2 regions of the Gilliamella sp. Nev5-1 genome follow, and region 1 is predicted to be linked to the other one. Evidence: riboswitches for the same ligand, from Rfam matches in the RefSeq annotation. Region 1 holds a riboswitch; the other holds the start of a gene.
The links. A riboswitch is a leader RNA that binds a small molecule or an ion and turns the genes downstream of it on or off. The one in region 1 is predicted to bind thiamine pyrophosphate.
Positions count from the first base shown of each region.

Region 2: linked by a shared signal. The riboswitch ahead of thiB (thiamine ABC transporter substrate binding subunit) and the one ahead of thiM (hydroxyethylthiazole kinase) in region 1 are both predicted to bind thiamine pyrophosphate.

Region 1 covers NZ_LZHO01000042.1:650-21,007, reverse strand. The annotation lists partial or broken gene A9G41_RS06365 (IS3 family transposase) at 1-715, shown strand, start outside; gene A9G41_RS06360 (nitroreductase family protein) at 751-1,338, opposite strand; gene A9G41_RS06355 (LTA synthase family protein) at 1,584-3,026, shown strand; partial or broken gene A9G41_RS06350 (LysE family transporter) at 3,036-3,658, shown strand; gene gutQ (arabinose-5-phosphate isomerase GutQ) at 3,860-4,822, shown strand; gene aroK (shikimate kinase AroK) at 5,007-5,528, shown strand; gene A9G41_RS06335 (SPOR domain-containing protein) at 5,596-6,384, shown strand; gene A9G41_RS06330 (Dam family site-specific DNA-(adenine-N6)-methyltransferase) at 6,433-7,254, shown strand; gene rpe (ribulose-phosphate 3-epimerase) at 7,294-7,971, shown strand; gene A9G41_RS06320 (phosphoglycolate phosphatase) at 7,964-8,659, shown strand; gene trpS (tryptophan--tRNA ligase) at 8,683-9,678, shown strand; gene trkA (Trk system potassium transporter TrkA) at 9,787-11,148, shown strand; TPP riboswitch at 11,188-11,289, shown strand; gene thiM (hydroxyethylthiazole kinase) at 11,346-12,134, shown strand; gene thiE (thiamine phosphate synthase) at 12,143-12,784, shown strand; gene thiD (bifunctional hydroxymethylpyrimidine kinase/phosphomethylpyrimidine kinase) at 12,796-13,590, shown strand; gene A9G41_RS06290 (STY0301 family protein) at 13,663-14,121, opposite strand; one part of gene A9G41_RS06280 (IS3 family transposase) at 14,698-14,950, shown strand; one part of gene A9G41_RS06280 (IS3 family transposase) at 14,950-15,779, shown strand; gene A9G41_RS06275 (STY0301 family protein) at 15,940-16,395, opposite strand; gene A9G41_RS06270 (heavy-metal-associated domain-containing protein) at 16,573-16,776, opposite strand; gene A9G41_RS06265 (hypothetical protein) at 16,919-17,857, shown strand; gene A9G41_RS06260 (RNA ligase RtcB family protein) at 18,449-19,537, shown strand; gene prfH (peptide chain release factor H) at 19,537-20,157, shown strand; partial or broken gene A9G41_RS06250 (helix-turn-helix domain-containing protein) at 20,276-20,358, shown strand, end outside.
Region 2 covers NZ_LZHO01000028.1:1,300-13,942, reverse strand. The annotation lists gene A9G41_RS04335 (aldo/keto reductase) at 1-817, shown strand, start outside; gene A9G41_RS04330 (GntR family transcriptional regulator) at 916-1,620, opposite strand; gene A9G41_RS04325 (glucose PTS transporter subunit IIA) at 1,797-3,668, shown strand; gene A9G41_RS04320 (6-phospho-beta-glucosidase) at 3,682-5,118, shown strand; gene dinB (DNA polymerase IV) at 5,199-6,254, opposite strand; gene thiQ (thiamine ABC transporter ATP-binding protein ThiQ) at 6,997-7,701, opposite strand; gene thiP (thiamine/thiamine pyrophosphate ABC transporter permease) at 7,679-9,268, opposite strand; gene thiB (thiamine ABC transporter substrate binding subunit) at 9,283-10,287, opposite strand; TPP riboswitch at 10,328-10,438, opposite strand; gene A9G41_RS04295 (hypothetical protein) at 10,936-11,808, opposite strand; gene A9G41_RS04290 (hypothetical protein) at 11,807-12,028, shown strand; partial or broken gene A9G41_RS14670 (transposase) at 12,450-12,611, opposite strand.

The DNA.
Region 1 (20,358 bases):
TCAAGCTAAGTTACAGGATGATTCGGTGATTGTTTCGGTGTTGAATGCTATCACAGACCGGCATTTACGCTGGGGCTTTCCTAAATGTTTTAATCGTATCAGAAAGCTCGGCTATCAATGGAATCATAAACGGGTATATCGGGTGTATTGTGAATTAAAGCTTAATCTCAGGGTAAAGCGTAAAAAACGCATTCCTCCACGATGCCCGGAAAGGTTATTAGCCCCCAATAAACAAGGTGAATGTTGGTCAATGGATTTTATGAGTGATAGTCGCTGTAATCAACGTCGCTTTAGGACATTCAATGTTATCGATGACTTTAATCGTAAGGCGTTAGGTATTGATATTGCAGTAAGCTTACTGGCAGGAAGGATTACCCGTTACTTAGATAAACTGGCCGAATATCATGGTTATCCATTAAAAATACGGGTCGATAATGGGCCAGAATTTACAGGAAAAACCTTTATAAACTGGGCTAAATCACATGATATAACCATTGATTATATCCAGCCCGGTAGCCCATATCAAAATGGCTATATTGAACGATTTAATCGTACCTATCGCACTGAGGTACTCGATTTATATCTTTTTAACAACTTAGCTCAAGCAAGGAGAATAACCGAAGAATGGTTAACGATTTATAATACCGAAAGACCGCATGAGGCATTAAATAACATGACACCGATTGAATACAAAACACTAAAACAAGCAGCTTAATTTTCTACGTGAGTTGTGTACTAAGTTTGGGGTATTTACACTTGAATTATGGCATCTGACTTGATGGAATGAATATAACGAGCATTTAATTTCAATGCTGCCGCAGCTAAATAAGCATTCTGACTCATTGCGCCAACAGCAGTATAATTAAAGTGAGTACTTTCTTCGGGATTTATATCAGCCAATACATTAGCATCTGACACAAAAATTAATGAATAGGCGGCTCGCTTAGTAAAATTTTGCAAACCAATGTCGGCGCGAATATCTTTATTATTAATTTCTCTTAAATAATGACCTTCCCACTCATATAAAAAAGTGCCTTTTTCACCAGCAATATAAATTCGTACATAAGGTGGCTTACCTTTAACCATTGGTACTGTCCATCCTGTTTTACCTCGGTTCAACCCACTTGCTGCCCAAAGCACTTGTGAAAGTTCCTCATCAGAAATCTTACCAGTAGGAAACCCGCCACCAGATGTTGAAGCACGTTTTTTTAAGCTTTCAAATAAGCTCATTCCATCTTTTATTTGTGGCTTAGGTAATGAAATATCGGCATAACATAACGCGAAAGGAATCAACGATGATAATAGAATTAAAGCTAATTTTCGTACATAACACGACATAGTAATACCTAATTATTTGACATTATTGGCGATATCTTATTGCTAACGGTTTCAATTATCAACATCAAATGCTAATAATTATCATTTGATATATGAAAAGTCTGCTTTTGCCATTAGCACTTTTCAAGTTAGGCTATGAAGATAATGTGATAAATTAAACAGCATTAAGCGATATTTTTATTTTTTTATGTATTGAGTATATACTTTAGCAAAATTGATTTTTGAGAAATTGAGTAACAAATCTTATGCCATTATCGACATTCATTGTTTTACCTCTTTTTATTATCACAATTGTTTTTGCCTCGCTCTTTAAAAAGAAAAAATGGCAATTTTTAAACGTAACTTTATTAACGATTTTTATTGTAATGGAGCTAACTTCTATCTACTTTAGTGGTGGATTTATTGATTATCAGTTTTATGTGAATTTAAATATAAATGATATTATAGAAGGGCTATTTATTTTTAAATTGCAAGCCGTTCTGGTCATTGTAGTCTTTTTTTCTTTCATTTTTTTACTATTAAAACTCGCTAATTGGTGTAAAGGAAAATACCGATTATTGCCTCGCATATTACTCGCTGTTATCGCTATATTTTCAATTAGTTACCACAATGGACCATTAAGCCGGTTATATGAAATATATCAGGTTACTAGTGCTCCGCGCGAACCATTTGAGCAAGCATTGCAATCACTCAATATGACTAATTACATCAATAAAAACCAGCTTGTTAGCCAACAAGGTAAAAATATTATTGTGTTATCATTAGAATCGTTTGAACAAGGTTTTCTCGACTTTGAAGATATTACACCTAATTTACGACATCTTTGCCAAGATTATACTTTTTTTGCCAATATGCCAATGAGCACTGGAAGCACTTGGACGACTGCTTCCATGTATACTTATATGACCGGCATGCCATTTTTAATTGGCGGTTACACAACATCCCCATTAATGCGTGCAAACCAAACAAACTTAGTTAGTTTGGGTGATGTGCTAAAACAAGCTGGGTATCAAACCCGTTATGTGATGCCTAGTCCTGATTTTGCTGGTATTGGGCATACTGCTGAGCTTTTGGGTATGCAAGTCATTTCGGAAAAAAATTACGTTGGGCAATACCCAACAGCACCATTTGGATTATATGACAAAGATATTTTTGATGTTGCGCAAAAACAGATTACGCAAATGCGTCAAAATAACCAACCATTTGCCTTATTTGTATCAACCGTTTCAACTCATGCTCCAAATGGTTTTGATGACGAAAGAATGAAATCAATTATTTCACCCAAACCAGATAATATGTCTTTTGTTGCTGCTTCATTAGATCATAATTTAGGGTTATTTATTCAACAATTAAAAGATGAAGGGGTATTAGAAAACACTGTATTTTATATTTTCCCAGATCATTTAATGATGGGATCTGGCACGCCAACCATTAATCGCCTTTCACAAAAAGAGCGCAAGCTTTATCTATTAACTAACGCAAGTATACAAGATCTACAAAAAACACCCGATCAAACCATTTACCAAATTGATTTGCCTCGTTTAATTTTAAATGGGGCACAAGTTGCAAGTAATGGCAAATTTCTAACTGACTATTTATCTGCCCCTAATTTTGATAAAAAACAGTTTATTGAAAAAAATAAAGCCAATATCGCAACGATCAATAATTCAGCACAGGTATTTAAATAGGTACCGAAAATGGAGTTGGATACATTGCTTTTAGTTGGCTCGACCTGTTTTTTGGGGATGATTCCGTCTGGACCTGATTTCTTTTTAGTGTTAAAAACAGTTTAAATTATCGCCGAAAAACAGCATTATTTACTTGTTTAGATGTGATCACTGCTATTTTGATTCATATGAGCTATTGCGTTGCTGGTCTTGCGGTGTTGATTGGCACCATTCCATTGCTCTATAACACGCTATGCTATGCCAGTGCCGCTTTCCTTATATGGCTTGGCTTTAAAGCATTATTTGCCTCTAATGCGACCACTTGCTTAGTTGGCAAACAACCAATTAAGCAGCTAATTTCAACAAAATTGGCTTTTACGCAAGGTTTTTTATGTAATTTACTTAACCCTAAAGCAACGTTATTTTTTCTAGCAATTTTTACGCAAATGCTTGATGCTGAATCATCAACGATTGGTAAACTTATCATTGCATTTATCATTTGGATTGAAGCCTTTTTTTGGTGGCCTTTTGTGGTGTTTGTTTTTCAAAATCAAACAATACAACGGCGTTATTTTAAAATTCAAACTATTTTCGATAAATTATTAGGTACCATTTTAACTACATTAGGCGTAAAAGTTGCTTTCGGACTTTAAGTTACTCTAATGTTGTGAACTCATATTTACTTTCAAGCACCTGTTTACCTGAAAAGTTTTGATAAAAAGACTTTCTTTTTTTGAATATTCGATCGTTAATTGTTAAACTGATAATAGTTTAGCTTTTATAATCGATTACTTTTATTTACCGATTATACATTCACTGGACACTGATTTTTTTATTCGACAGGCTAATTGAAAATGGATAAATTATTACAATATGGTCGAGAAGTTCTTGAACTAGAGTTACAAGAAGCGGAAAAGTTACCTAATCGGCTTGGCAAAGATTTTATTAATGCATGCCAACTTATCTTAACCACCAAAGGTAAGGTTGTTGTTTCAGGTATTGGAAAATCAGGACATATTGGGAAAAAAATTGCTGCATCGTTAGCAAGCACGGGCAGCCCCGCTTTTTTTATGCATCCTTCGGAAGCATTGCATGGCGATTTAGGCATGGTAACAGCCAATGATGTGGCTATTTTAATTTCTTATTCCGGACGGGCAAAAGAATTTAATATTATTCTGCCGATCCTCGCTACAATGAATGTACCCGTAATTGCAATTACGGGCGGAGTTGATTCGCCATTGGCTAAATCAGCTCAAGCTATTTTAAATATCTCGATAGAAAAAGAAGCATGCCCAATGGGATTAGCGCCAACATCAAGTTCAACCAACACATTATTGATGGGTGATGCGCTAGCGATTGCTGTAATGCGAGCTCGAGGCTTTAGAGAAGAAGATTTTGCTCGCTCCCACCCAGCAGGTAGTTTAGGTGCTAAATTACTTAATCATGTCAGAGATGTGATGCGAACAGGCGATCGAATACCTAAAGTTCCACAAACAGCAACGGTTCTTGATGCTATGCTAGAATTAAGTCGAACAGGTGTAGGTTTAGTTGCAATCTGTCAGAATAATAATAAAATAATTGGAGTATTTACCGATGGCGATTTACGTCGGTTATTATTGAAAAATGGTACATTACAAGATAGTATTTTGGATGTTATGACCAGCCCAGGATACCTTATCCCTGATAATTGGAAAGCGGTTGAAGCATTAAAATCCTTTAATGATCACAATATTACCGCTGCACCAGTCGTTAACAATGAGGGTGAATTAGTCGGTGCTTTAAATATTCATGATTTGCATCAAGCTGGTATTAGCTAAAACTATTAATAAATACCTATTGCCAAAAGGTGCTATCTATTGAGATAATTACCGACCTAAATTTTTGTCGTTAGACGGAGATCAAAGGAAAAGTTACACAATTGAATTTTGTATGATTTTTAATCAACTAAAATTGATGTTGTGTTGTATATTTTAACCAAAATTAATAGATGATGAAACTACAATGGCAGAAAAGCGAAATATCTTTCTAATTGGCCCTATGGGGGCAGGAAAAAGCACAATAGGCCGACAAATTGCGCAACAGTTAGGCATGGATTTTTTTGACTCAGATCAAGAGATTGAGAAACGTACTGGAGCCGATATTGCATGGATTTTTGACCTAGAAGGAGAAGAGGGATTCCGTGCCAGAGAAGAAAAAGTCATTAACGAATTGACTGAAAAACAAGGCGTAGTTCTGGCAACTGGTGGTGGTTCTGTCTTATCAAAAGAGACACGCAACCGATTGTCAGCACGTGGAATTGTTGTTTATCTTGAAACAACCATTGAAAAGCAAATGGCAAGAACACAAAAAGATAAACGCCGTCCATTACTGCAAGGTGGTAACACACCTCGTGAGCTTTATGAAGAACTTGCAGGTGAACGTGAACCTCTTTACAAAGAAATTGCCGATATTACCATTAAAACTGATGAACAAAGTGCCAAAGGTGTTGCCAGTTATATTATTGATAAAATAGAACAGATTTAAGCAACTTATTTTGGATGTAATAGCTATTAATGAAGTAATAAACCTTTTTATAGGTTAAGGAGTAAGTATGCGTGTAGATAAAGATGACCGTTATATTTTAGAGCAACCGAGTAAGGACTCTACGCCTTCATTAAAGTTGCTAAACCTTCTTCAAAATTTTCCAAAGAAAAAATTAGTTATCTTCGGTTCGGTAGCCATTATTTTTCTATTATTGCTTGGCTTGATTATTTTTTACTCTTCTCGCAAAAATGAAGTAACAGCATTAACATCACCTACCGTTAATGATGTTACGACAACAGAAGAAACTAACAGTTTGATTTCAAATGGGCAAAGTGGCGCAGTTGTTAATGGATCTCAAACTGAAAGTTCTGATAATACAGATGATAGTTTAAGCTCAATAGATAATCTAAATTCTGAGGTTAAGGGACACTCTAATACTATTACAACACAAAATAGAAGAACTAACGCTAGTATTTCTAATAATATAAATATTTCACAATCAACTAATACTAAGAAAAATAATAATGATCATGATAAGAAAACAGTTAATCGTAAAGAAGAAAAAGCTGATTTAGGAAAAAAAATTAAAATAAGTAATGATCATTATGTTATTCAGCTAAGTGCATCCAAATCAGTTGAGGGGTTGAAAAAATTTATTAAACAAAACAATATAACTAATTACCATATATATAAAACTGAATATAGTTCAGGAACGTGGTTTATTTTAGTAAAAGGTGATTATTCATCAGCTAATGAAGCACGTAAAGCTATTAAATCTTTACCATCAGCACTCTTAAAAGATAAACCATGGGTTAAATCGGGTGCGGTTGTTAATAAAGAAAAAATAGAAAAATAATAAGTAATATCGTTTATTTATCCAATCAACGACAAATAGGAGTATCCGTTGAAGAAGCAACGAGCCTTTTTAAAATGGGCTGGAGGAAAGTATGAGCTTGTGGACACAATCAAACGGTATCTTCCAGAAGGCGATCTATTGATTGAGCCTTTTGTCGGAGCTGGTTCTGTGTTTTTAAATACAAACTACGAAAACTATATTTTAGCGGATATCAATCAAGACTTAATTTCACTATATACCTTGTTACAATCAACTCCAGATCAATTTATTCGTGATCTCAGATTGCTTTTTACTACTCAAAATAATCAACCTGATGCGTTTTATCAGCTTAGAGATGTATTTAATCATAGTAAAGATCGATATTTTAGATCATTATTATTTGTTTATTTAAACCGACATTGTTATAACGGCCTATGTCGTTATAACAATAGTGGATTATTTAATGTGCCATTTGGGCGTTATAAAACCATTTATTTTCCTGAAAAAGAACTTTATTTTTTTGCAGAAAAAGCACAAAAAGCGAAATTTATTTGCGCACCTTATCATGAGGTCATGAAGAAGGCAGAAAGAAATTCGGTTATTTATTGTGATCCGCCCTACATACCCCCAAATCAATCAGTAGGGTTTACAGCTTATTATTCAAATATTTTTGGATTTGAAGAACATAAAAACTTGTCGAAATTGGCTGAAACTATAGCATATAAAAAGAATATACCCGTGCTAGTATCTAATCATTATACTGATTACACAATGACTCTTTATAGCAAAGCAAGCGAGCTTTATCGCGCAGAAATGCGTCGTTCAATTAGCTGTGCAGGTGAGGGTCGTAAAAAAATTGATGAGATTTTAGCTCTCTATAAAAAGTCATAATCAGGCTTGAATATAAAATGGGTTATCATGAGGTAGGTTATGAAAAAATTTATTATTGCTCCATCAATATTGTCAGCTGATTTTGCGCGCCTTGGTGAAGATGCGCAAAAGGTCATTGACGCCGGAGCCGATGTTATCCATTTTGATGTTATGGATAACCATTTTGTACCTAATCTAACAATGGGGGCGATGTTTTGTAAAGCACTGCGAGATTATGGCATTAGCGTACCTATTGATGTGCATTTGATGGTATCCCCTGTTGAAGAGCTAATAGCCTCATTTGCTAAAGCTGGTGCTACTAATATCTCTATTCATCCAGAAGCGACGATTCATTTAGATCGCTCATTACAATTAATTAAAGATCATGGTTGCACGGCAGGTATTGTATTAAATCCAGCCACTCCGCTGGATTATTTAGATTATGTCATGGACAAAATTGATATTATTTTGTTGATGAGCGTTAATCCTGGCTTTGGGGGGCAATCTTTTATTCCCGCAACCTTGAAAAAATTACACCAAGTTAAACAACGTATAATTGCATCAGGATTAAATATTCGTTTAGAAATTGACGGTGGGGTAAAAGTAGAAAATATTGCTGAAATAGCTAAAGCAGGTGCAGATATGTTTGTTGCTGGCTCCGCCATATTTAGCCAGCCTGATTATAAAACCGTCATTGATGCCATGCGTAAAGAGTTAGCAGGAGTGATACATGAATAAACTAAAAGATATTCAAGCAATCGCATTTGATTTAGATGGTACATTGGTTGATAGTGTGCCGGGACTGGCACTGGCTACACAAAATATGTTGGCAGAGTTGAATTTACCAACGATCAGCAATGAGCAGATCAAAAATTTCGTTGGTAATGGCATTGATATCATGCTAGAACGCGTTTTTAAAGCCATTACTATTGAGCCATCAAAAGAACAATTTGCCAAAGCCAAGATATTATTTAACCAACATTATGATAAAGTTATTGATGTCGAAACTAGGCTGTTTCCGAATGTTAAAGAAACTTTAAAAGTGCTTTATGATAATCATTATCCACTTGCATTAGTGACCAATAAGCCAGCCCAATTTTTACCTGCATTACTAGCGTCACTAGGCATAAAAGAGTTCTTTTCGCTAGTACTTGGCGGTGGCGATGTGATCAAATTAAAACCACACCCAGCTCCTTTGTATCAAGTAATGGCGAAATTTGGATTGTTTAGCGATCAGTTACTTTTTGTTGGTGATTCGAAAAACGATATCACTGCTGCGCAAAATGCTAACTGCCCAACTGTTGCCTTAAGCTATGGCTATAACTATGGCGTTTCAATTGCTACTAGTAATCCCGATTTTTTATTTGACGATTTTAAAGATATATTAACAATTCTACCTCAGCCAAAAGCTGATGCAAAAAAATAATGAGTATAAATTAGGAAGAAATTATGAGTAAACCGATTGTATTTAGTGGCGCTCAGCCATCAGGGGAACTAACACTTGGCAACTACTTAGGTGCTTTAAAAAATTGGGTGTCTTTGCAAAACGAATATGATTGCGTTTATTGTATTGTTAATCAGCATGCAATTACCGTACGTCAAGATCCAAACAAATTACGTAAAGCCACATTAGATACACTAGCCCTTTATTTAGCTTGTGGTATTGATCCGCAAAAAAGCACTATTTTTGTACAATCGCATGTGCCTGCACATGCAGAGTTAGGCTGGGCTTTAAATTGCTACACCTATTTTGGTGAGCTTAGCCGTATGACGCAATTTAAAGATAAGTCATCACGCCATTCAGAGAATATCAATGCAGGGCTATTTGATTATCCTGTACTTATGGCTGCTGATATTTTACTCTATCAAGCAAACTTAGTTCCTGTTGGTGATGATCAAAAACAGCATCTTGAATTATCGCGTGATATTGCTATGCGTTTTAATGCGCTTTATGGTGATATTTTTACTGTTCCCGAGCCGTTCATTGCCAGGGTTGGTGCGCGCGTTATGTCATTGCAAGAGCCGACTAAGAAAATGTCCAAATCAGATGAAAACCGTAATAATGTGATTGGTTTACTCGAAAATCCAAAAGATATTGAGAAGAAAATCAAACGTGCAATGACTGATTCTGATGAGCCACCAGTAGTACGCTATGATGTTAAAAATAAAGTTGGTGTTTCAAATCTACTTGATATTTTAACTGGTGTGACAGGTAAGCCTATTGCCGAGCTTGAAAAAGAGTTTGAAGGTAAAATGTATGGTCACCTCAAAACAGAAGTTGCAACGCAAGTCATTGATATGTTAACTACCTTGCAAGCTAAATATCATGAGTATCGTGACGATGAACATTATCTATTTTCAATCATGCAAGATGGAGCTGAAAAAGCACGTTCAAAAGCCGAGCCAACGTTGAAAAAAGTCTATGATGCAATCGGGTTTGTATAATTGCAAAATCAATAACAGATTGCGACTAAAAAATGAATGATATGCAATGGCTTTAATATACTAAGTAAATGGATAATGGTTAAAGCCATCTAAATATATAGGCTAGTTATGAAGATTATTATTCTTGGTGCAGGACAAACAGGTAGTGCACTTGCGGAATATCTTGTTACCGAAAAACAAAACGATATTACTGTGGTGGATGAAGATCATGATAGATTGCAATCGCTACAAGAGCGTTTTGATTTACAGGTAATTTGTGGAAAATCATCCTATCCTCAGGTATTAGAAAGTGCTGGCGCTGAATCGGCCGATATGCTTGTTGCTGTAACTAACTCTGATGAAGTCAATATGATGGCCTGCCAAATTGGTCATGTCTTATTTAGTATTCCACAAAAAGTGGCTCGCATTAGAGCGCCTGAATATAATGATGAAAATTATCCTTTTTTCAATAAAGACTGTATTAATATCGATCATATCATTGCCCCAGAAAATCTTATCACCAATCATATAAGTCAATTAGTTCAATACCCTGGCTCATTGCAATTTGCTTCTTTTTATGATAACCGAGTGTGTCTAGTGGCGGTAACGGCTTATTATGGCGGTGCTTTAGTTGGCAGTGAATTATCCGAGCTCAAAGAACATTTACCTCATGTTGAAGCGCGAGTGGTTGCTATTTATCGTAAAAACCGCTTTATTCGTCCGCTTGGCTCAACCTTGGTTGAAGCGGGAGATATGGTGTATTTTATTACGCCACCAGTTAATATCAAAGCTGTAACCAGCGAACTACAACGATTAGAAAAACCTTATAAGCGAATCATTATTAGTGGTGGTGGTAGTGTTGCTGTCGCTTTAGCAAAGCGTTTGGAAAATGATTACCAAGTCAAGTTAATTGAACGCAATGCTGAGCGAGCCGAACTCATTGCCGAGCAACTGGTTAATACCACAGTGTTGCATGGTGAGTCATCTGATCAAGAATTACTTTCACAAGAGCAAGTTGAGCTTACCGATCTTTTTATTGCAGTCACAGGTGACGATGAATCCAATATCATGTCATCTATGCTTGCCAAAAGAATGGGCGCAAAAAAAGTGATCGTACTAATTCAACGCCAAGCCTACCTTGAATTGATTAATGATAGTGTGATTGATATCGCAATATCGCCACAACATGCCACCATTTCAGAACTATTAAGTCATGTAAGACAAACTGGTATGGTTAAAGTCGTTTCGCTAAGGCAAGGCGAATCTGAAATTATCGAAGTGGTTGCCAAAGGCAATAATGATACATCAAAACTGGTGGGCAAAAATATTAATGGCTTAAAACTGCCTTCAGGTGCAACAATTGGAGCTGTTGTTCGTGGTGAAGATGTGATTATTATTAATACTGATTTGATGATAGAAGATAATGATCATCTAATCATCTTTTTGCCAGACAGAAAGGCAATAACAGATATTGAAAAGTTATTACAATAGTTTGTTAAAAACTGATAGTCAGTTCATAATGGATGAACAAATTTTGACTCGGGGTGTTTTTTGTTTTGACAAAAAACTGAGATTTTACCCGTTGAACCTGATCTGGGTTATGCCAGCGTAGGGAAGTCTAAGCCATCTTAGCTTTAATTTGGCAAATTCTTCCCAATATTTTAGTTCTAAAATAACAGGGAATAAATATGTTAGAAAACAAACCATTTCAATTAGTACAAGCAACTCCTTTTATCTATCATGTAAAACAACAAAACCCATTAGTGCATTGTATTACAAATGATGTGGTGCAAAATTTTACCGCAAATGTGTTACTCGCTATTGGTGCATCACCAGCAATGGTTATTGCCAAGCAAGAGGTGGAGTCATTTATCACCATTGCGGATAGTTTATTGATTAATATTGGCACCATTCACAGTAGCACAGCCAAAAGTATGTTGTTAGCAACAATCCAAGCTTTGCAAACACAAACTCCATGGGTGCTTGATCCTGTCGCTGTGGGGGGGGCGCTTAATTATCGAACTGAAATTGTATGTCAATTACTATCATTAAAGCCAACAGTCATACGCGGTAATGCATCAGAAATATTAGTACTAAATGGTGAAAATGGATCATCGAAAGGACCTGATGGTCAAAACTCAACGACATCTGCTGTACATGCAGCCAAAGCACTTGCACAAAAATATCAAACGATTGTTGCAATGACGGGGGATATTGATTATATCACTAATGGCAACATCTTATATAGCATCACTGGTGGCGATATTGCTTTAACAAAAGTAACAGGAACAGGCTGTGCACTATCTGCTATGGTAGCTGCTTTTATTGCCAATTCATCAGATCCTTTATCAGCTACCGCCTCAGCTTGTTTTATGATGAAAAAAGCAGGTCAACTTGCCAATAAACAGCAAGGATTAGGTACCTTTGCGGTATCACTACTAGATCAACTATCTCTGTTTAATTCATTGCATCAATAAGGAACAAGATGAAAAAGCAATTAGATTTAACTCTTTATTTAGTCCTTGATCCATTATTATGTGGTGGTATTAGTGGCATGGTAAATACCACAAAAATTGCTGTTTCTAATGGGGCAACTGCAGTACAGTTAAGATCTGAACATAAGTTTAGCGGTAAAGATTGGTATTATGCCGCATTAGCATTGAAAGAAGCGCTGAATGAAACACCCGTACCACTGTTTATTAATGATCATGTCGATATTGCTTTAGCGGTTGACGCCGATGGTGTACATATTGGACAAAGTGATCTTCCTGTTGATGTTACTCGTCAATTAATTGGTAGAGATAAATGGTTAGGGTTTTCGATCGCTAATCGACGTCAACTTGATAGCGTTCCATGGCATAAGGTCGATTATATTGGTATTGGTCCTATCTTTCCAACCGCAACGAAAAAAGATGCAGCAGTAGCACTGGGAACCGAACAATTAGTCGAACTAATAGAACTGAAGCAATGTCCTGCTGTAGCCATTGGCGGTATTGATGAAAGTAATGTGGCTAACGTTATTCAAACAGGCATCGACGGCGTTGCTGTGGTTTCAGCTATTTGTGGTAAACAAGATATTGAGCAAGCGACGTTATCACTCATTACGCAAATCAAGAAGGCTAAATAGGGCATACAATTATGACAACAATTGCATTAACCATTGCTGGTTCAGATCCCAGCGGTGGCGCAGGAATTCAAGCCGATTTAAAAACTTTTTCGGCACTCGGTGCTTATGGTATGTCAGTTATCACTGCATTAACAGCACAAAGCACACAAGGGGTTGATGCGGTATTAGCCATTACCCCTGAATTTGTTGCAGCTCAATTCAATACGCTATATCAAGATATTCAAATTAATAGTGTAAAAATGGGAATGCTAATGAATAAAGAGATAGTCATAGCAGTTCACCATCTTCTTAGCACAAATGCTATTCCTGCTATCGTCTTAGATACTGTAATGATAGCTAAAGGAGGACATCCCCTGCTCAAATCTGATGCCATAACTGCTATTCGTGAGTTATTATTACCCTTAGCAACCATTGTTACCCCTAATATTCCTGAAGCAGCAGTACTACTTGATTGTGGTGAGGCCAAAAACGAAGATGATATGCAAAAGCAAGGGGATGAATTACTCAAATTGGGTTGCAAGGCGGTTTTAATGAAAGGCGGGCATTTGTCAGGTAGTCAAAGCCCTGATTATTTGATAACCCAAGATAATGTAATAAGAATAACTTCTCCACGAATTCAAACTAAAAATACTCACGGCACAGGTTGCACACTATCTGCAGCAATTACCGCATTGTTACCCAAATATAATTTAGCAGAAGCCGTAATGCAGGCTAAAAATTATTTGCAAGGAGCCATTAGCCATGCTGATAATTTAAATATTGGTAACGGAATTGGTCCAACACACCATTTTTACCGCTGGTGGTGATCGCACAATAAATAGTCTAAATGGGATTTAAGTTGTCAGCTATTACATATAACAACAAATCCCATATTTCAACTAATGCAAATCTTTTGCTTCACTTGTGCTACAGGTAAGTGTTCCTTTTTTTCCTTGTCCATCTTCAAAATAATCAGCCCAACAACTTTTCATTGATAAATCAATTCTTTTTATTAGCTCAATTCTACTTCCATTATAAGAGCAACTAACATAATAAGGTTCAACATCTGCTTTAAAATCGACTTCCCATATTAACTCATGTTTCTTACCTTCAACCCATCCTTTTGCTGGTTTTAAACTGACCTTTCTAGAAGGCTTACCGTGATAAACAATCATGCTACTAAACGATACAGTTAAACTATTTATATCATCAGAAACCTCCCACCCATTAGGCCTGTTTTCAACTTCTTCTTTAGCCTTGATGTTTTGTGGGCAATCAATTTGATAGGCATTAACAAAAAAAACTGCACCAAACCAAGCCATAATAGCTAGAGTAACACTCAATATTTTCCTTTTCATATTATCTATCCTTCTAACAATTACCTATTAATAAAAAGATAAAAGTATTCTAAGATTTCAAAAAATCATGCTAATATCTTAAATAAAAACAATTATAATTATTTATAAGTCATTAAGCTATTTTCACCATGTTATCTAAATTAAACGAGTTTTTTATTATTTCTGTTTTGGAGTAAGTTTTTAGCAAGATAGCATAACGGAGATATCGCCAAAAAAGCTCTATACCATAAAATAAGACTCATCACTATCATACAAAACTCAAACTAAAAATATCCACGATACGGATTGCACACACTTTACCAAAATTGCAGTATTATTTCCCCAATGTAGCAATCTAGAAGAAGCCATAAAACATTTGCAAGGGGGCAATTAATTTAACCATTGGCAAACGTATTGAGCCTACACATTATTTTTATCAATGATGGTAATAAATAAATGATTAGCATTAAGTTGATTTAAGACGTTTTATATAATTCTATGAAAAGTATTATTAGAACATTAATGTAACTATCCCCTAAAATAGTACAGCACAAAAGTAGAAAATTCTCTATGATAAAAGTAAAAGAGGATTTAATTATGAAAAAAATGACTGAACATCAAATCGTCGCTATTTTAAAAGAAGCTGAAGCGGGTATTCCCGTTAAAGAACTGTGCCGTAAATATGGCATGGCAAATTCAACTTTCTATAAATGGCGTGATAAATACGGTGGTATGGAAACCTCTGATATTAAACGTTTAAAGGAGCTTGAGGCCGAAAACCGTAAGCTTAAACAGATGTTTGCCGAACTGAGCTTAAAATCCCAGCTTCAGGAAGAAATCATAAAAAAGCTTTAGTGCCCACAAAGGCACGTAAAACGTGGGCACAGCAACTACAACAAAATCATTCAGTTACTATTGCTATGAGTTGTGCCATTGTTGGCTTAAGCCGTTGTGCTTACTATCATCAACCTAAGTTACCGGATGATTCGGTGATTATTTCGGTGTTGAATGCTATCACAGACCGGCATTTACGCTGGGGCTTTCCTAAATGCTTTAATCGTATCAAAAAGCTCGGCTATCAATGGAATCATAAACGGGTGTATCGGGTGTATTGTGAATTAAAGCTTAATCTCAGGGTAAAGCGTCAACAGCGCATTCCTCCACGAAACCCAGAAAGGCTATCAGCACCCAATAAACAAGGTGAATGTTGGTCAATGGATTTTATGAGTGACAGTAGTCGTAATCAGCGTCGCTTTAGGACGTTCAATGTCATCGATGACTTTAATCGTGAGGCGCTAGGCATTGATATTGCAGTAAGCTTACCGGCAGGGAGAATTACCCGTTACTTAGATAAACTGGCTGAATATCATGGCTATCCATTAAAAATACGGGTCGATAATGGGCCAGAATTTACAGGAAAAACCTTTATAAACTGGGCTAAATCCCATGATATAGCCATTGATTATATCCAGCCCGGTAGCCCTTATCAAAATGGCTATATTGAACGATTTAATCGTACCTATCGTACTGAAGTACTCGATTTATATCTTTTTAACAACTTAGCGCAAGCAAGGAGAATAACCGAAGAATGGTTAACGATTTATAATACCGAAAGACCGCATGAGGCATTAAATAACATGACACCGATTGAGTATAAAACACTAAAACAAGCAGCATGATTTTCTACGTGAGTTGTGTACTAAGTTTGGGGTATTTACATTAAAACTTAAATTAAAATAATGTATTGAAAAAATAAACTATGGTTTAAAATTTTAGTGGGGTTTGAGTTATCGGCTATTACATATAACAATACATATAACAACAAATCCCATATTTCAACTAATGCAAGTCCTTTGCCTCACTTGTGCTACAGGTAAGTGTCCCTCTTTTTCCTTGTTCATCTTCAAAATAGTCAGCCCAGCAACTTTTCATTGATGAATCAATTTTTTTTATTAGCTCAATTCTGCTTGTACTGTAAGCGCAACTAACATAATAAGGTTCAACATCTGTGTGGTAATTAACTTCCCATATTAACTCATGTTTCTTACCAGCAACCGTTCCTTTTGCTGGTTTTAAAACACCCATTCTAGAAGGGTTATCGTAATAAACAATCATGCTATGAAAAGAGCTACTCAGGCTATCTTTATCAGAAACCTCCCACCCATCAGGCATGTTTTCAACTTCTTCTTTAACTTTGATGTTTTGTGGGCAATCAATCTGATAAGCATTAACAAAAAAAACTGCACTAAACCAAGCCATAATAGCCGCAGTAACACTCAATATTTTACCTTTCATAGTCTATATCCTTTTCACAATAGCTTATTAATAAATAGATAAACGCATTCTAGCATTTTCCAAAATATGCTGATACTTTAAACAAATTTTTTGTTATTTCTGTTTTAAGGTAAAATTTCAGCAAGGTAGCATAACAAAGATGCCTAAGAAACCTAGTGCTATCAAATATAGAGATAGTCAGTTCGCAGTTCCAACAAACTCATAACCAGCCTCATTAATCGCAGTGATAGCGGCTTCTTGCGTAATGGAACTATTTTCGATAGCAACTTGGCGCTTAGTTAAATCAACGGTCACTTTTGCGTTTGGGTCAATGTCATTAATCGCTTTTGTTATCATTTTCACACAATGCTGGCAATTCATATTATCGACTATCAATTTCATAAAAATCTCTCTATTCCTAATGTTATTTAATAAACAACCAAACAAAATACCTATTTATAACACTAATTTTATTTGATTACATTTAGTTTTTTTCATAAAGATGATAATATTTACTTCCTTTTTACACTTATAACAAAATATTATGATGAAAAAAATAAAATATTCTTTATTGTGGATTTGCAGTTTAATCCTTGTTGGCTGTTCTGAACCTAGTTCTATCGAGCGTTGGATTGACAACCCTACTGCTAACGAAATAAAAGTCACTATTGATGGTAAAGAATTAACTATTCCAGCCAAATCGGGTATTAATTATACATTTGAATACGGCAAACATACCTTATCGTATAATAATGACAACTTCAATTTTGTTGTAAAACCGGCTCAATTTGGAAAATTAGGTCTTATTAACCCAACACAAAGTAACTATTATTTATACACAGTCATCTATTCAACGTCTGAGTTGAATGATGAAGAATACGAAAAGATTTTAAGAGAAAAAAGAGAAATCAATAACATTCCAGCCATTATTGATGGTAAAGCGCAAGAAATAGAATTGCCAGCAAAATTAATCAATGATGTATTTATTGAACACAGCCAATATCATTGGGATTATTCTTATGATCAACCTTTTCCAAAAGAAATAACTCAAGATCTAAAATTGAAGAAAAACCAATCTTATCAAGAACGTTTTAGAAAATTATATCGTGAAAGCGACTTTATTGAATTCTTAAAAGAAGATGAAAAAGAAGACATTAGCTTTCCTTACAACCCTAAAAAGTTCAGTGAGATAAGCCAATATGTTATTCCTAAGATTGACTTAAATAACATAAAATGCGAAGCAGGTCGTCAATATATGGAAAGCCTATTAAATGACTGGAATCATCTTATAACATTAAAAGGTAGTGATTTTAAAAAACCATACGACAATTTGGCATCAAATGATGCAATGGCTAAAAGTTATCGCTCAAAAGAAAAATGTACAGAAGAAAACGATCCTGAGAAAAGCTACAGTAAAGAATTGGGGAAATTCGTTGATGCTCTTCGAGATACTCGCGACGTTAACTTTTATGTGATCAAATAATAGTACTTGATCATTTTCAATAAATCGAAAAAGAGGTTGCTAAATGACCTCTTTTAAAAAGAGTAAAATCATTTTAAACGGGTTTTATGCCTCGATAGCTTACAGACAAATGTTCTTCCTATTTTTATCTCAAGGATAAAAGGCTAAAATTTTACTTTTTATGTTGTTTTATTAATTAAAATTCTTCACGCCTACTATTTACATCTTATAAAAAAATAACTATGATACTCACCATTATTAACTGCAAAGGAGAATTGATTATGATTTGTTTAACTAACCTTTGCAGGCTTATCGCAAAATAATTAAGTAGTAACACTTCTCATTTTTACTTCAATTCATTCTGCTGATCTTAGCCTGCCAATATAACCTATACCCAATACTTAAAGATAATTTTGCTTTACATTGTTAAAGTAAGCGTTGTTTTGGATTAACAATAATTAACTGTTGTGATCAAATCAATGTTAAGTGCAAAGCTGAATTTTATATGTATTATTTTAATTTATAACGTTTTTTACATGTAATTTTTTCAAAAAATTTGTCTTTATACATCATCAGGGTATAACAATAATATTGATTAATATGGATTGATATATGGACAATTCTATACAGGTGCTATCTGACAAAGCATCATATATTGCATCAAAAAACACATGGATTGAAGGCGTGGCTATTGAACAGCTACTGGCAACCGCTAATTTGCCGAATATGGTTAAAGTTGTGGGCATGCCAGATCTTCATCCGGGAAAAGGCTACCCTATTGGAGCAGCTTATTTAAGCCGTGAAATCATCTACCCAACTTTAATTGGCAGTGATATTGGTTGTGGTATGGGTTTTTGGCAAACTGAAATCAATATAGCTAAATTGAGTATTGATAAATTGGAACGGCAAATTGGTAATATTGATCAGTCAAATACTCATCATAAATACAATCTTGGTACAATTGGTGGTGGTAACCATTTTGCTGAATTACAAAAGGTCAGTAAAATTTGTGATGAGTCGTTATTTAATGATTACCAACTCAATGCTAAGAAGTTGTTTTTATTAGTGCACAGTGGTTCAAGAGGATTAGGTCATGCGATTTTACAAAATCAATTATCGCGTTTTGGTAATCAAGGTTTACTTGAAAACAATCCTGAAGCATTAGACTATCTAGCTAAGCACGATAACGCAATAGCATTTGCTAGATTAAATCGTCAAATTGTCGCTGAAAGATTAATGGCAAACCTAAATACACAAGGGGGTGAAGTGCTAAATGGTTGTCATAATTTTCTCGAAAAAGTCATGTTCACTGGGCAGGCGTATTGGTTACATCGTAAAGGCGCCTCTTCAGCAACAGATGAATTAGTGATTGTACCCGGATCGCGTGGGGATTATAGTTATTTAGTTAAGCCAATACAGCATGAAAATCTTCTTATGTCATTAGCCCATGGTGCGGGGCGTAAATGGCGTCGGGTCGACTGTAAAGGCAAGTTAGATAACCGCTATTCAATGCAAGAACTTAAACGAACCAAATTGGGGAGCCGTGTCATTTGTGAAGATAGCAGCTTAATTTTTGAAGAAGCGCCACAAGTTTATAAATCAATTGAGAGTGTAATTGAATCGATGCAACAAGCAAACATTGTTAAAGTGATCGCACAACTTACTCCAATATTGAATTATAAAACACAAGGAGGTCATTAATGGCATTGCTCTTTTTTTCATCTGCCAAAGGGCCTGCTGAATGCACTTTAGCTGTTGCGAAAGCCGTAACGCAATTTCTAAATGAAGCAAGTAAATTATCAGTAACAACCGAAATAGTCGAAAGCGTATTGGGCGATAAGCCCAATACTTTCCGTTCAGTGCTTATTTCAATTGAAGGCTTACAGTGTGATCAATTAATACAGCGTTGGCTTGGAACCGTACAATGGATTTGCCAAAGCCCATATCGACCAGCACATAAACGTAAAAATTGGTTTATAGGCATTACCTGCTTACAAAACCCTTCACAAATAATGGATAGTACTATTGAATTTACGACGATGAAATCATCGGGCGCTGGCGGCCAGCATGTCAACAAAACCGAATCTGCCGTTCGTGCAACACATATCGCAACGGGTATTAGTGTCAAAGTACAGACCGAACGAAGCCAACATGCCAATAAGCGATTAGCGAAATTATTATTGGCGCATAAACTTGCTGAATATGAAAATAATTTACATCAGCAGAATAAAACTATACGCCAGCAATTTCATTACTCAGTACCAAGAGGTAACAGTAGTTTAGTTTTTTATGGCAAAGGATTTCATGAAAAAATAGAGTAACCATATTATGTAGTGTATTAGTTCCGACTTAATCGGACAAAGGGCTTGAAAAAGAGAGCATTACCAGTTTTGATATTAGGTGTCAAATCTACAATCAAAACAACAAGAGGTAACGTTCATGCTTCATACTAACAATCAAATCATAAAACATAAAGTAGGCTTATTAAATTTAACTGAAGAACTTCAGAACGTGTCTAGAGC
Region 2 (12,643 bases), on a different contig from region 1:
CTCAAGCGAAAGATATGTTGGCAAAGCATTACGCGATATGAGCCAGCGTGATGAAGTGGTCATAGCAACAAAATTTTTACCACGTACAGCTGAGCAAATTGCTAATGGCATAACTGGGCAACAAGCTATCAACCAATCACTCAACCAAAGCCTAAAAAATTTGGGGGTGGATTACGTCGATCTTTATATTTATCACTATTGGGATTACAACACACCTATAGTAGAAGTCCTTGAAACCCTTCATCAAAATATTCTGGCAGGCAAAATCCGTGCAATTGGCATTTCGAACTGTTATGCATGGCAACTGGCAAAAGCAAACACCATAGCAAAATATGAAGGCTTAACACCGTTTGTTTCAATTCAAAGCCACTATAACTTAATTATGCGTGAAGATGAGCGAGAATTATTTGGATTATGCCAAGAAGATAATATTGCTATGACGCCTTATAGCGCACTTGCCAGCGGTCGCCTTGCTCGTCCATATAACACCCAAACTGTACGCGCCAATGCGGATAACTATGCGAAGAAGAAATACGACAAAACCGCCGAGCAAGACCACGTGATCATCGATCGAGTTGCAGAAATTGCTGAACGCCACCAAGTATCCATGACGGAAGTTTCATTGGCATGGCTATTAACTAAAGTTACTGCTCCTGTTGTGGGTGCAACAAAAACCAAACAAATTCAAGAAGCCGTCAAAGCAACCCAATTACAATTAAGCAATGACGAACTAAACTACTTAGAAGAATGCTATAAACCTCACGCATTGGTTGGCATCATGGCAGATAACAAACCACCAATAAAACAAGCTAATTAACTTAGATATAAAATTGTTATCGAAAATAATAAGAATTAGTACCTATTTACCGCCAATTTTTATAACAGCGTAGCGCCGTTTTGACTATGTTAAATGGCTTATTTTGAATGATTTTGTATGCAAAATCTTGCATTTTCATAATGGTAAATAATTTTTGAGAAATCAAACGGCTCACCAGATGAGGTATAAAATATTTCTTCAACGCAAAGAGCAGGATCCCCCGCTTGTAACCCAAGATATTTTGCTATGTTTGCATCAATTTTGATGATTTGAAAATATTTATCAGAAAAACCAATATTGATATTGTAATTTTCTTGAATGTAGCTAAAAATTGAACGTTCAACAATGTCTGTATTTAAATAACAAATAAGCTTTTTGCGATAATAGGACTGTTCTAAGCAATATAATTTATCATCAACATAACGTAATCTTTTTACAAAATAAACATCTTCACAATCATCACATTGTAGGTTTTCTTTCACTCTTGCACTGGGTTTGATAATGTCAACATTAAACACTTTAGATGAACCATATACATCATCTAAATCAACAGTAAAGCCATGGCTTTGTAAAAAACTGAGGTAGCCTCTTTTTTTGCGCTCACGAACAAAAATACCGCTACCTTGCACTTGATAAATAACGCCTTGTCGTTCCAGACAATTGAGCGCTTTAATAATTGTGCTACGACTCACCTGATACTGATTAATCAACCCTTCAATATTAGCAAGTTGAGTACCTTTAGCTAATTGTTGCTGATAGATCGTCTGTTTAATTTTTTTGGCAACATCTTGATATTTAATCATTGATATATCTTTTTATTGAATAAGCAATTTAACTATTATTTTATACAGGTTAGGTTAACTTTTAAATTAAATGATGTAAAAAGTCGATCTAGATCACAAACAATATAATTGTTAATTAACAATTTTGAAATTGCCTATAAAATAATCTTACTGAATTGCTTTTAAGGAGTTTATGGATGTCATCAAAAATTAGAGATTATAACAAGCTAGCTGTTGATATTTTAAATGAGTTAGGTGGTGAGAAAAATATTGTTACCGTTTCTCGCTGTGCAACACGCCTTCGCCTTGTTACCCAACATACACCAGATCACGCAAAAGAAAACATTGCTAAATTACCAGGCGTGATTACCGTTGTTGAAAAAGGCGGTCAAATCCAAGTGGTTATTGGTACGCATGTTGATAAAGTCTATAACGCTTTTACTCAACTCGTTAATACTGATAACAAAATTGAAGTAGAAAATGATAGCAACATATTAAATCGCATCATTGCAACAATGTCGGCTGTATTTGCCCCGTTTGTCTATATTTTAGCCGCATCAGGAATTTTGCAAGGTATCTTGATTTTACTTAAATTGGTCTGCCCTGAGCTAGAAAAGACTGGAACTTTTGAGGTGTTCAATTTCATCTCTTGGGCGCCTTTTGTCTTTTTGCCAATTTTTATTGCCATTACCGCTTCACAGCATTTCCGTTGTAACTTATATATCGCCGTTGCTTGCTGTGCAGCACTGCTATCGCCGACATGGACTGAGTTTGCAAAACTAATAAGCGAGGGGCAAGAAATTGATCTATTTGGCATTGCACTATCGAAAACCACTTATGCCTCAACCGTTTTACCACCACTCTTTTTAGTTTGGTTACTCTCTTATTTAGAGCGCTTCTTAGAACCTCGCCTGCACAGTATTATAAAACCGGTGCTATTACCATTATTTAGTCTTGTTATTATGGTACCTTTAACATTACTTATTGTTGGTCCATTAACTGCCAATGGTGCACAATATATTGCTGATGGTTATAACTGGTTTGTTAATTTAGCTCCATCGTTTGCTGGTGGAATTATTGGTGCAGTTTGGCAAGTGTTTGTTATTTTTGGCGTGCACTGGGGGATCACACCGGTTATCGTTGAAAACTTTAAACAATATGGTCAAGACTCTTTCCAAGCATTTCAAACCATCGCCGTTATTGGTCAAGTCGGGGCAGCATTTGGTTTTTATTTAAAAACAAAAACTCAAGAGATGAAAGGCATTTCATTATCCGCTTTTATTACTGGCTTATTTGGGATAACCGAACCGGCTATTTATGGCGTTAACTTACGTTTTAAAAAGCCATTTATTTATGGCTGTATTTCGGCTGCTTGTGGTGGTATTGTGGCTGGTTTCTTTTCTCCTCACTACTTTGCTTATGCTGGTTTGCCTGGCCCTTTAACTATCGTCAATGCAATTAGCCCAAACAGCCCTAGCTCATTTATTGGTGTTGCAGTTGGGTCACTTATTGCTTTGGTGGGACCTGTCGTTTTAATTCAAATCTTTGGTACTGGTGAAACGAAACAAGATGAGTCTGTTATTGAAAATGATACGCCTAAAGTCTTGCTTGACGAGCTGGATATCACAAGCCCAATGACAGGACATGCTTTACCCCTAAGTGAAGTACCTGATCCTGCTTTTTCACAAAAATTAATGGGCGAAGGGATTGCGATTGAACCGACTGATAATCACGTCTATGCGCCTTTTGATGCCGAGGTAACTGCGGTATTTGAAAATTCTAAACATGCCATTGGTTTAACATTAGATAACGGCGTTGAGTTACTAATTCATGTGGGGATTGATACGGTTAATTTGACCAATAACGAGTTTGCATATCACGTTGAATTACACCAAAAAGTAAAAAAAGGTGATTTACTCATCAGCTTCAATCCTGAGGCAATTAAGCAAGCTGGCTACCCGTTAATCACCCCAATTATTATTGTTAATACCGATCAATACCAATTCATTTCATTAACGGATAAAACAGAAGTAACAGTTGATGATATCATATTTAAAATTAAGCAATAACAAGGAATCAAAAATGACTAAAAAACCATTTTTATGGGGCGGCGCTTTAGCCGCTCACCAATTTGAAGGTGGCTGGAACGAAGGCGGTAAAGGACCCAGCGTGGTTGATGTTATGACCGCTGGTGCTCATGGCGTTGCAAGACAAATCACCCAAGATATTGAACCCGATAAGTTTTACCCAAACCATACGGCCATTGATTTTTATCATCATTATAAAGATGATATCAAACTCTTTGCTGAATTAGGTCTTAAATGTTTACGCACGTCAATTGCTTGGACACGCATTTTTCCAAAAGGTGATGAGCTTGAGCCAAACGAAGAAGGCCTGCGCTTTTATGATAATGTTTTTGATGAACTCATTGCTCATGGCATAGAGCCTGTTATCACGCTATCACATTTTGAAATGCCATTACATATAGCTCGCCATTATGGTGGTTTTAGAAACCGTAAAACAGTGGAATTTTTTGAACGTTTTGCCACTGCGTGTTTTGAGCGTTATAAAAATAAAGTCAAATACTGGATGACATTTAACGAAATTAATAATCAAATGGATACCAGTAATCCTATCTTCTTTTGGACGAATTCGGGCGTCCAAGTTAAACCGGGCGAAAATCCGCAAGAAGTTCTGTACCAAGTTGCTCACTATGAACTATTAGCCAGTGCCAAAGCGGTGATTGCTGGTAAAAAAATCAATCCAGATTTTCAAATTGGTTGTATGGTGTCACATGTGCCAATTTATCCATATTCTTGTAACCCTGAAGATATGATGGCATCAGAAATCGCTATGCATCAACGCTTCTTCTTCCCTGATGTTCACGTTCGTGGCTATTACCCTGCATATGCATTAAAAGAATTCGAACGTGAAGGCTATAAACTTGATATTACACAAGAAGATCTTGCTTATTTAAAACAAGGTACAGTTGATTACATTGGTTTTAGTTACTACATGTCAACGGTTGTAAAAGCAGATGCCAAAAATGACAATCGCGATAACATTGTTAACGGAGCGCTACCTAATGCGGTTGAAAATCCTTATATTAAAAGCAGTGACTGGGGTTGGCCTATTGATCCTGAAGGATTACGTTATACCTTAAACCGTTTATATGATCGTTATCAGTTACCATTATTTATTGTCGAAAATGGATTTGGTGCCATTGATGAGCTAGAAAATGGTAACCAAGTGCATGACAAACCACGCATTGAATACCTAGGTGCTCATATCAAAGCGATGCAAACCGCCATGGATTATGATGGTGTTGATGTGATGGGCTATACCGCTTGGGGGATTATTGATGTGGTGTCATTTACCACTGGTGAAATGAAAAAACGCTATGGTGTAATTTATGTTGACCGTGATAATGAAGGCAACGGTAGCATGAAGCGTTATAAAAAAGATTCTTTTGAATGGTATAAAAAAGTTATTAGCACCAATGGTGCAAGTTTAAAGTGATAATTATCCATTAATTGATAAATGATTATGAGGATGAATACAGGCTTTGCCTGCATCCTCTTTTTTTATAAGAAAAAAGCTTAAAATGGAAAAATGAGCTGTTTTTCAACTTGTGGATCGATTAACGTGACATGAAAACCAATTAACCGAACGCCACGCCCGTTACGACGTTCTAACCAAACTTTATGGGCTTGTTTAATTAAATCGGCCTTATCTAGTTTTGACCATACATGCTCTTGAGTGGTAAGTTGAAAATCATCGAACTTAAATTTGACACCCTGCCGAGCGATCGATAAATCAGAACGCACTTTACTTAATCGTTTTTCAAGCTCTTCAAATAATGAATCAAACTGTAATAAACACGCTTCCCAATGATGAATATCATCAACTAAAGTGCGCTCGACACCAACCGATTTGCGTTGCCTGTCATTACATACTTCTCTCTCATCAATACCTTGGCATCGTTCATACAAGACTCGCCCAAATTTGCCAAAATGGTTAAATAATTTAGTCACATCATAATTGACTATATCTTGACAGGTAAATAATCCCAAATCAGCTAATTTTTTTTCAGTCACTTTTCCCACACCAGGAATTTTTTTTAAAGGGAGCTGTTCAATAAAGCCATCAACTTCATCAGGTGTTATCACATATTGACCATTAGGTTTATTCATGTCAGAAGCGATTTTGGCAAGAAACTTCAGTGGAGCAACACCAGCCGATGCGGTTAACTCAAGTTCCTTAAAAATAGCTTGGCGGATATCTTGCGCAATCAAAGTTGCCGAGCCGTGACATAGTTTACAATCAGTCACATCAAGATAAGCTTCGTCAAGTGATAGCGCCTCAATCGCTTGGGTATACCGCTTAAATATTTGGTGGATCTGGTTTGATACTTCTTTATATACCGCATGCCTACCGGGTATAATTTTAAGATTGGGGCACAGTTTTATAGCTTGTGCCATTGACATTGCACTGTGCACACCATATTGGCGTGCTAAATAATTGGCAGTAGCCACCACACCGCGCTTACGAGGATCGCCCCCCACCGCAATAGGCACATTACGATAACGGGGATTATCTCTCATTTCAACAGCGGCATAAAAACAATCCATATCAACATGAATAATTTTTCGCATAAACGGTATTACGGCAAATAAAATATAACTGTATAAATATACAATATCACACCTTAAGTGGCAGTGTAAACACCGACGATAGCTACTTTTCTAATTTATCAAAATCAATTAACCCTTTTTTATCATAAGGATCACCAACCCAACGGATCGATTCATGGAAAATTTCCGATTAACTAAAATTTTTTCAGTAACATATAAGCTATCACTTAATCCAGTAAAAACTAATCATGTGTGAATTACGTTTTATGTGCTAAATTTTCGATTGACATAGTTTGATAATGGTTTGTATACGTTGATATTCACGCTAGCAATAACCAAAGCAGAAAACACAGTTCAAGTCAGTGTTTTCTCGTTTCTTACTAATATATTCTGGGATAGTATTTGATAAACATCTTCGTCGTGATCATAAATAAAAATATATAGCGGTAAAGCACAAACAAATAAGTGAAAAATAAGCTATCAGAGCTAAGTACTAACCAACTAAACTTATGGCATGTATGTCCATTTTGCATAAATAATTAATTAATGTTGTTAATAATTAAGGTAATTTAATCTAAATAGATTAATTAAACCTTAAGCGTTGACCAACAAAATAGAGATAGTGCAATTTATAAACATCTAATTAATAAATTTGTAATTAATCAATTAATCGTAATTTTTTAACTCAATAAAATCACAATTCACTTAATATTGAATAATAAAATAGGCAGGTAAAAGTGTTATTTCCAAGCTTCAACCCTTTTTAAGAATAATTAAAACCCAACATTTTTGCAATTTCGTTATGTTTAGATTGTGCAAGCTGTGTTGGTAAATCGTTAAAAACAATGTTGCCATTATCAACCACCAAACAACGTGAAAAATAATTAAGTGAATCATCAAGATAGTGTGATACCATCATTAAAGTTAAATTGAAATCATCACAAATTTGATCGACTAACGCCAACATTTCAAAACGCAGAGCTTGATCGAGCGCTGAAAATGGTTCATCTAACAATAAAACAGGGCGATGCTGAATTAAACAACGCGCTAATGCCACACGTTGCCGTTGCCCGCCTGAAAGCTGATTAGGATAACGATTGTTAAAACCTGCTAAACTAACCTTAACTAGTATATCTTCTATTGTTTGCCGTTCAGATGCATTCAGTTTTAAACAAGGTTTTATACCTAAACCAATATTTTGCTCAACGGTTAAATGGTTAAATAAATTGTTACGTTGAAATAAAATCGAAACGGGGCGTTTGCCTGGCAAGGTGCGAGTCATATTTTGATGATTAAGTAAAATTTGCCCCGAGTTTGGTAAAACAAATCCAGCAATCAAATTTAACAAGGTACTTTTACCAGCACCACTGCGTCCAATAATGACGACTTTTTCTTTTGCTGCAATTTTGAGATTAAAATGCATTCTAAAATTATCGTAATGATAATTAATTTGATTTAGTTCGATCATAATCCATCACAACCAATAAACTAAAAGATAATATTAACAATAATGCGGCCGTTACGGCACTTTCTTTATAATGATAACTTGATATTTGTTCATACAAATAATACGGTAATGTGGTCACTGATTTCCCACCAAATAAAGCAATAATACCAAAATCACCCAATGATAATATTGCAGACAGAGCAAAACTCTGGATAATTAATCTTTTTAGTGCTTTATATTCAATCAAATAAAAGTGAAAAAAGCCATTAATATTAAGTGATTGACTTAATTGCCAATAGCGCGATACAACATCAAACATAGGTACAGCAAGATTTTTCAATATAAAAGGCAATGCCATTAAACCATTACATAGCATAATTAAAAGGCAAACAACGATAAAACTATGCGCAAAGGGAAATAATAATAAAAATAGACCTGATGAAAATACCATGCTTGGAATAATTAAAATTAGCGATCCAACTAACATTAATTGGTTGCTCCACTGTATTTTGTGATTAATTAACAAACGGCTATTAGTATAAAGTAATAACAATGCTAGCAACATGGCAATAGTAGCTGAGCCAAAAGCAATTAATAATGAAAACATAACTGCCTGTTGAAAAGACGCAGTTAAAAATGACCATTGAAAAAAATATCCCCCTCCAATGAGTAGGGTCATAATCGGTAGCAAAATAAATAACCCACCAGTAACAATAATAATCATACATAAAAAGGCTAAATGATTTGAAACAGGCAAACGGTAACTTTGCCTAACATAGCATGTATTAGGTTTTTGATGGTGGTTATTATTATGAGTAAATTTTTGCATCAAGCAAATAAAACAAACACAACAAATAAACTGTAAACAAGCTAAAAGCACAGCCTGAGCTAAATCTAAGTCACGAATAGATTGATAAATGGCGACTTCAAATGTTGTATATTTTGGTCCACCTCCTAGCGCTAATACGATCGCAAAGCTAGAAAAACACAGCATAAAAATAAGCGCAGCCATCGGGAACAGTTGCCGACGCAGTAATGGCCACTCAATCAATTTAAAGTAAGTAAAACTTGAAAAGTTTAATTGTGCAGCTAGCTGTTTGTGTTCAACTGGTGCACTATTTAACGTTCGATAGAATAGACAGCAAGCATACGGAAAATTTAAAAATACATGTGCAAGTAAAATGCCTGTTAACCCATAAATCGATGTCATAAAAGGCACCCCAAAATAACCGAAAACAGTCGCTAATAAGCCCTGTTTACCATAAACCGACAACAACCCAGTGACTACAACAAGTGTCGGTAAAATAAAGGTAATTGGCATAATGCGCAATAATAATCTTTTACCTAAAAAATCAATCATCGACAAAGCTTTAGCCATGATAATTGCCAATAATACAGATAATAAAGTCGATAATGTTGCTTGAAATAAAGTTATCCAAATAACATGTAATAAATACTCATCAAAATAGACGACTAAATTATTAAATTTAATCGCAGTCAAACAAAGCGCAAAGAGTGCTGCGCCTAATATCATTAAGATCAGGCTAGCAGCGCTAATTCCTGGGAGTAATATTCTTAACTTCGACATTAGGTAAAATAAAACTACTTGCTAATGGCAGACTGCCATTCTCGTACCCACGTTTTTTGATTATGTTCAACTTGCTTTGCATCAAACTCAAGCGCTTTATTTATAGGCTTAACTTGCTTAAAAGCTTCAGGTAACGATGTATTAATAATAGGGTACATGGTATTTTTCTCAGCAAATTGACGTTGCACATCGGGGGTCAATAAATATTGCAAAAAAGCCCGTGCTAATTCGGGTTGCTGACTATATTTAGTAATACCAGCAACTTCAACTTGACGATAATGCCCTTCATCAAAAATAGCCGCAGCATAACGATAATCATTATCATTCATAATATGAGCAACAGGTGAAGTGCTATAGCTAAGCACAAAATCAGCTTCACCCTTTAAAAATAGCCCATAAGCTTCACTCCAGCCCTTAGTTACTGTCACGGTGTTTTTAGCTATTTTTTGCCATGCTGATGAGGCATCATCACCATAAATATTCTTTATCCAAAATAATAAACCTAACCCCGGAGTGCTGGTTCTAGGATCTTGATAGATAATCTTCCAGTTGGCTTTATTATCAACTAATTCATGCATAGAGCGTGGTGGATTGCTGATTTTTTGTTGATTATAAATAAAAGCAAAATAGCCAAAATCATAAGGCACAAAATCATCATCCCACCAGTTGGTATTTAAATTATCGGGTTTATTGATTTGGTGAGGAATAACAATATTGGCTTGTTTAGCCTGTTCTAAAAGATTATTGTCTAATCCCAAAACAACATCGGCATTGGTCTTATCGCCCTCAAGACGCATTCGATTTAAAATCGATACGCCATCGCCTAATGTAACAATCTCAACTTCGCAACCACACTGCGCTTCAAATCCCTTTTCAATTTCCCGCCCTGGCCCCCACTCAGAAATAAAAGAGTTGTAGCTATACACAATCAAGGTAGGTTTTATGTTGGTAGCATTTGCAATATTTGCCATAAAAAGTGCAGATAATACCAAAGATAATAACAATTTTTTACAAAACATTTTGCCTCCAAAATAGCAAATAAAAGACAAAAGGTTTGAGTAGGTATAATAACTCAAATCCCTCCGCTGGCATGATCCAGTTCAGGTTCGACGGGTTATGCTAATCTAACGCTAACATTCTCAGCCCCACTGGGCACCCCGTTGAGAACATTGACTAGTGTAGTGTTTAGGATTATGTTTGTAAACAACCAAGCAAATAAAGCATTGTGAGCGAAACAACAAGAAATTAAAATAACCATTGATTTTATTGTTTTTTTTATGATTTTGTTTTAAAACCAAAAAGACACTTACTACGCTGAATGCTCGAAAACGAATCGATATCAATTTTTCATCAGCTTATCCATAACGTAACAAGCTACGGTGGTGTTAACACTTTCTAACTCTGAATAAATAATAATAACCTTTGGCTTTTATAAAATGTGAATGCGCTATCAATAAAAAAACAGTCAGAAAAAGGATTGATTTTATTGATGTTTAAATAATACTTTTACGCCAGCATTAAAAACATATGCTGGCTGTACAAACGCACTTAACGTTAGCTCGCTTGGCGACTTAGACTAACTAACGTTGAGCATTATACGTTAACAGCTTTATCTTTGATTTATGTCAAGTTGCATATCCTTTTATACAAGAATTAAGAAGTCAGTATTAAGGGTGAACGCACATACCATAATTGATACTAGAAACAAAATTTGAATTTGGATTTTTTACTTTACCATAGCCCGAGTCTACGAAGAAATCGCTATCGCTAGTCCAGTAGCGGTCGTTCTTGAAGCCAGCATTACTAAGCAAAGACCCCCACTCGGTTATAAAGCCAGCATCAACATGACGTAATAACGTATTATAATCTAATGATTGGGGTAAGGCGCCATCTATTCCATTTCTACAAGGAAAATCTTCGCGAGGGTGGTTGGGACGACACTTCGCATTGGTCAGATCTTTTACTCTTGGTATACGATAATTTATCGCACTGCACCATGCAGTTTGCTCTGATTGGTTACCTTTTTTATCACCGCGATTGACAAACCAGTGCTTCAACACAAAACCATATTTTACAACCTCTTCATTATGTCTATTTATACCGACTAATTCAAATGTTTGTGGCAAACTTGGCTTAAAGACCGGGACAGGATTATTGGAATTTATCTGAGCATTATCGGCAAATGGACCGTTTAAAGTGACGCGTACAAATACTTTTGCTTCTAACTGTGGTTCACAGGGAATCACACTCACACTCGAACAAGCTTCATGAACCCAAGAATCATTCGCTGTTATTTTGGTTACAGTGGCAGTAATTCCTTCGTGTGTAATGGGTGTATTCCATATCAAATCATTGGCATCGCCACCTAGGACTAAATCAAAATACAACCCATTAGCCCCTGTGGTAGGAAAATTAGAGGCATATGATTGGGTGTTGTAAAATCCTTTATTGTAGACAAATCCTGGCGCGGTGGGTGTAGGACCGAACCCATCGGAATTATTAGTAAATGAATAAGGGGAAAGATGAGGGGAAGCAAACATGATAAAGGGGGCTGGTGGCAGCATGATTGCATCACTGCGATTATTATCACGAGGTAATGCATATAAATGCCATGAATATAGCAAAAATAGTAATAGCGACAACGCCTGTAACGGTTTTTTAGCAAGTTGTGATAATAATTTAAGAGATGACCCCGAAGGGATAAATGAACTAAAGCGACAAACTCGACCAACAGCGTTAATCGAACGATTTAAGACATAGGACTGCCAGCGCTGGTGTTTGGTGTTTGGTGTTTAAGATGATACGGCATTTTGTTTGACCTGTCAAGTAAATTTTTGTTTTGTTTCACTTTTTTATAATTAATTGCTCGCTTAGTGAGCTTGTTTTTTAATTGATGAAAGTATAACTGTTAAAAAAAATCTTGGCTAGTGTTTTAGGTATTTTTTGATCTAAAAGATTATCACCAAATCCCAAAACAACATCAGCATTGATCTTATTAGAATTCTATTTGTAAACAACCAAGCAAATAAAGCATTGTGAGCGAAACAACAAGAAATTAAAATAACCATTGATTTTATTGTTTTTTTTATGATTTTGCTTTAAAGCAAAAAAGACACCTATTACGCTGAATGTTCGAAAACGAATCGATATCAATTTTTCATCAGCTTATCCATAACAAAATTAAGCGTTTGATGTCTGAAATTTTCATACCGCCGTATTTTTCCCGCCATTGATAAAAAGTTGAATTACCCATGCCCTATTTACGGCAGAGTTCCTTGACAGGAATACCTGCTTCAGCTTCTTTTAAAATAGCGACGATTTGATGTTCAGTCATTTTTTTCATAATTGAATCCTCTTTTACTTTTATCATAGAGA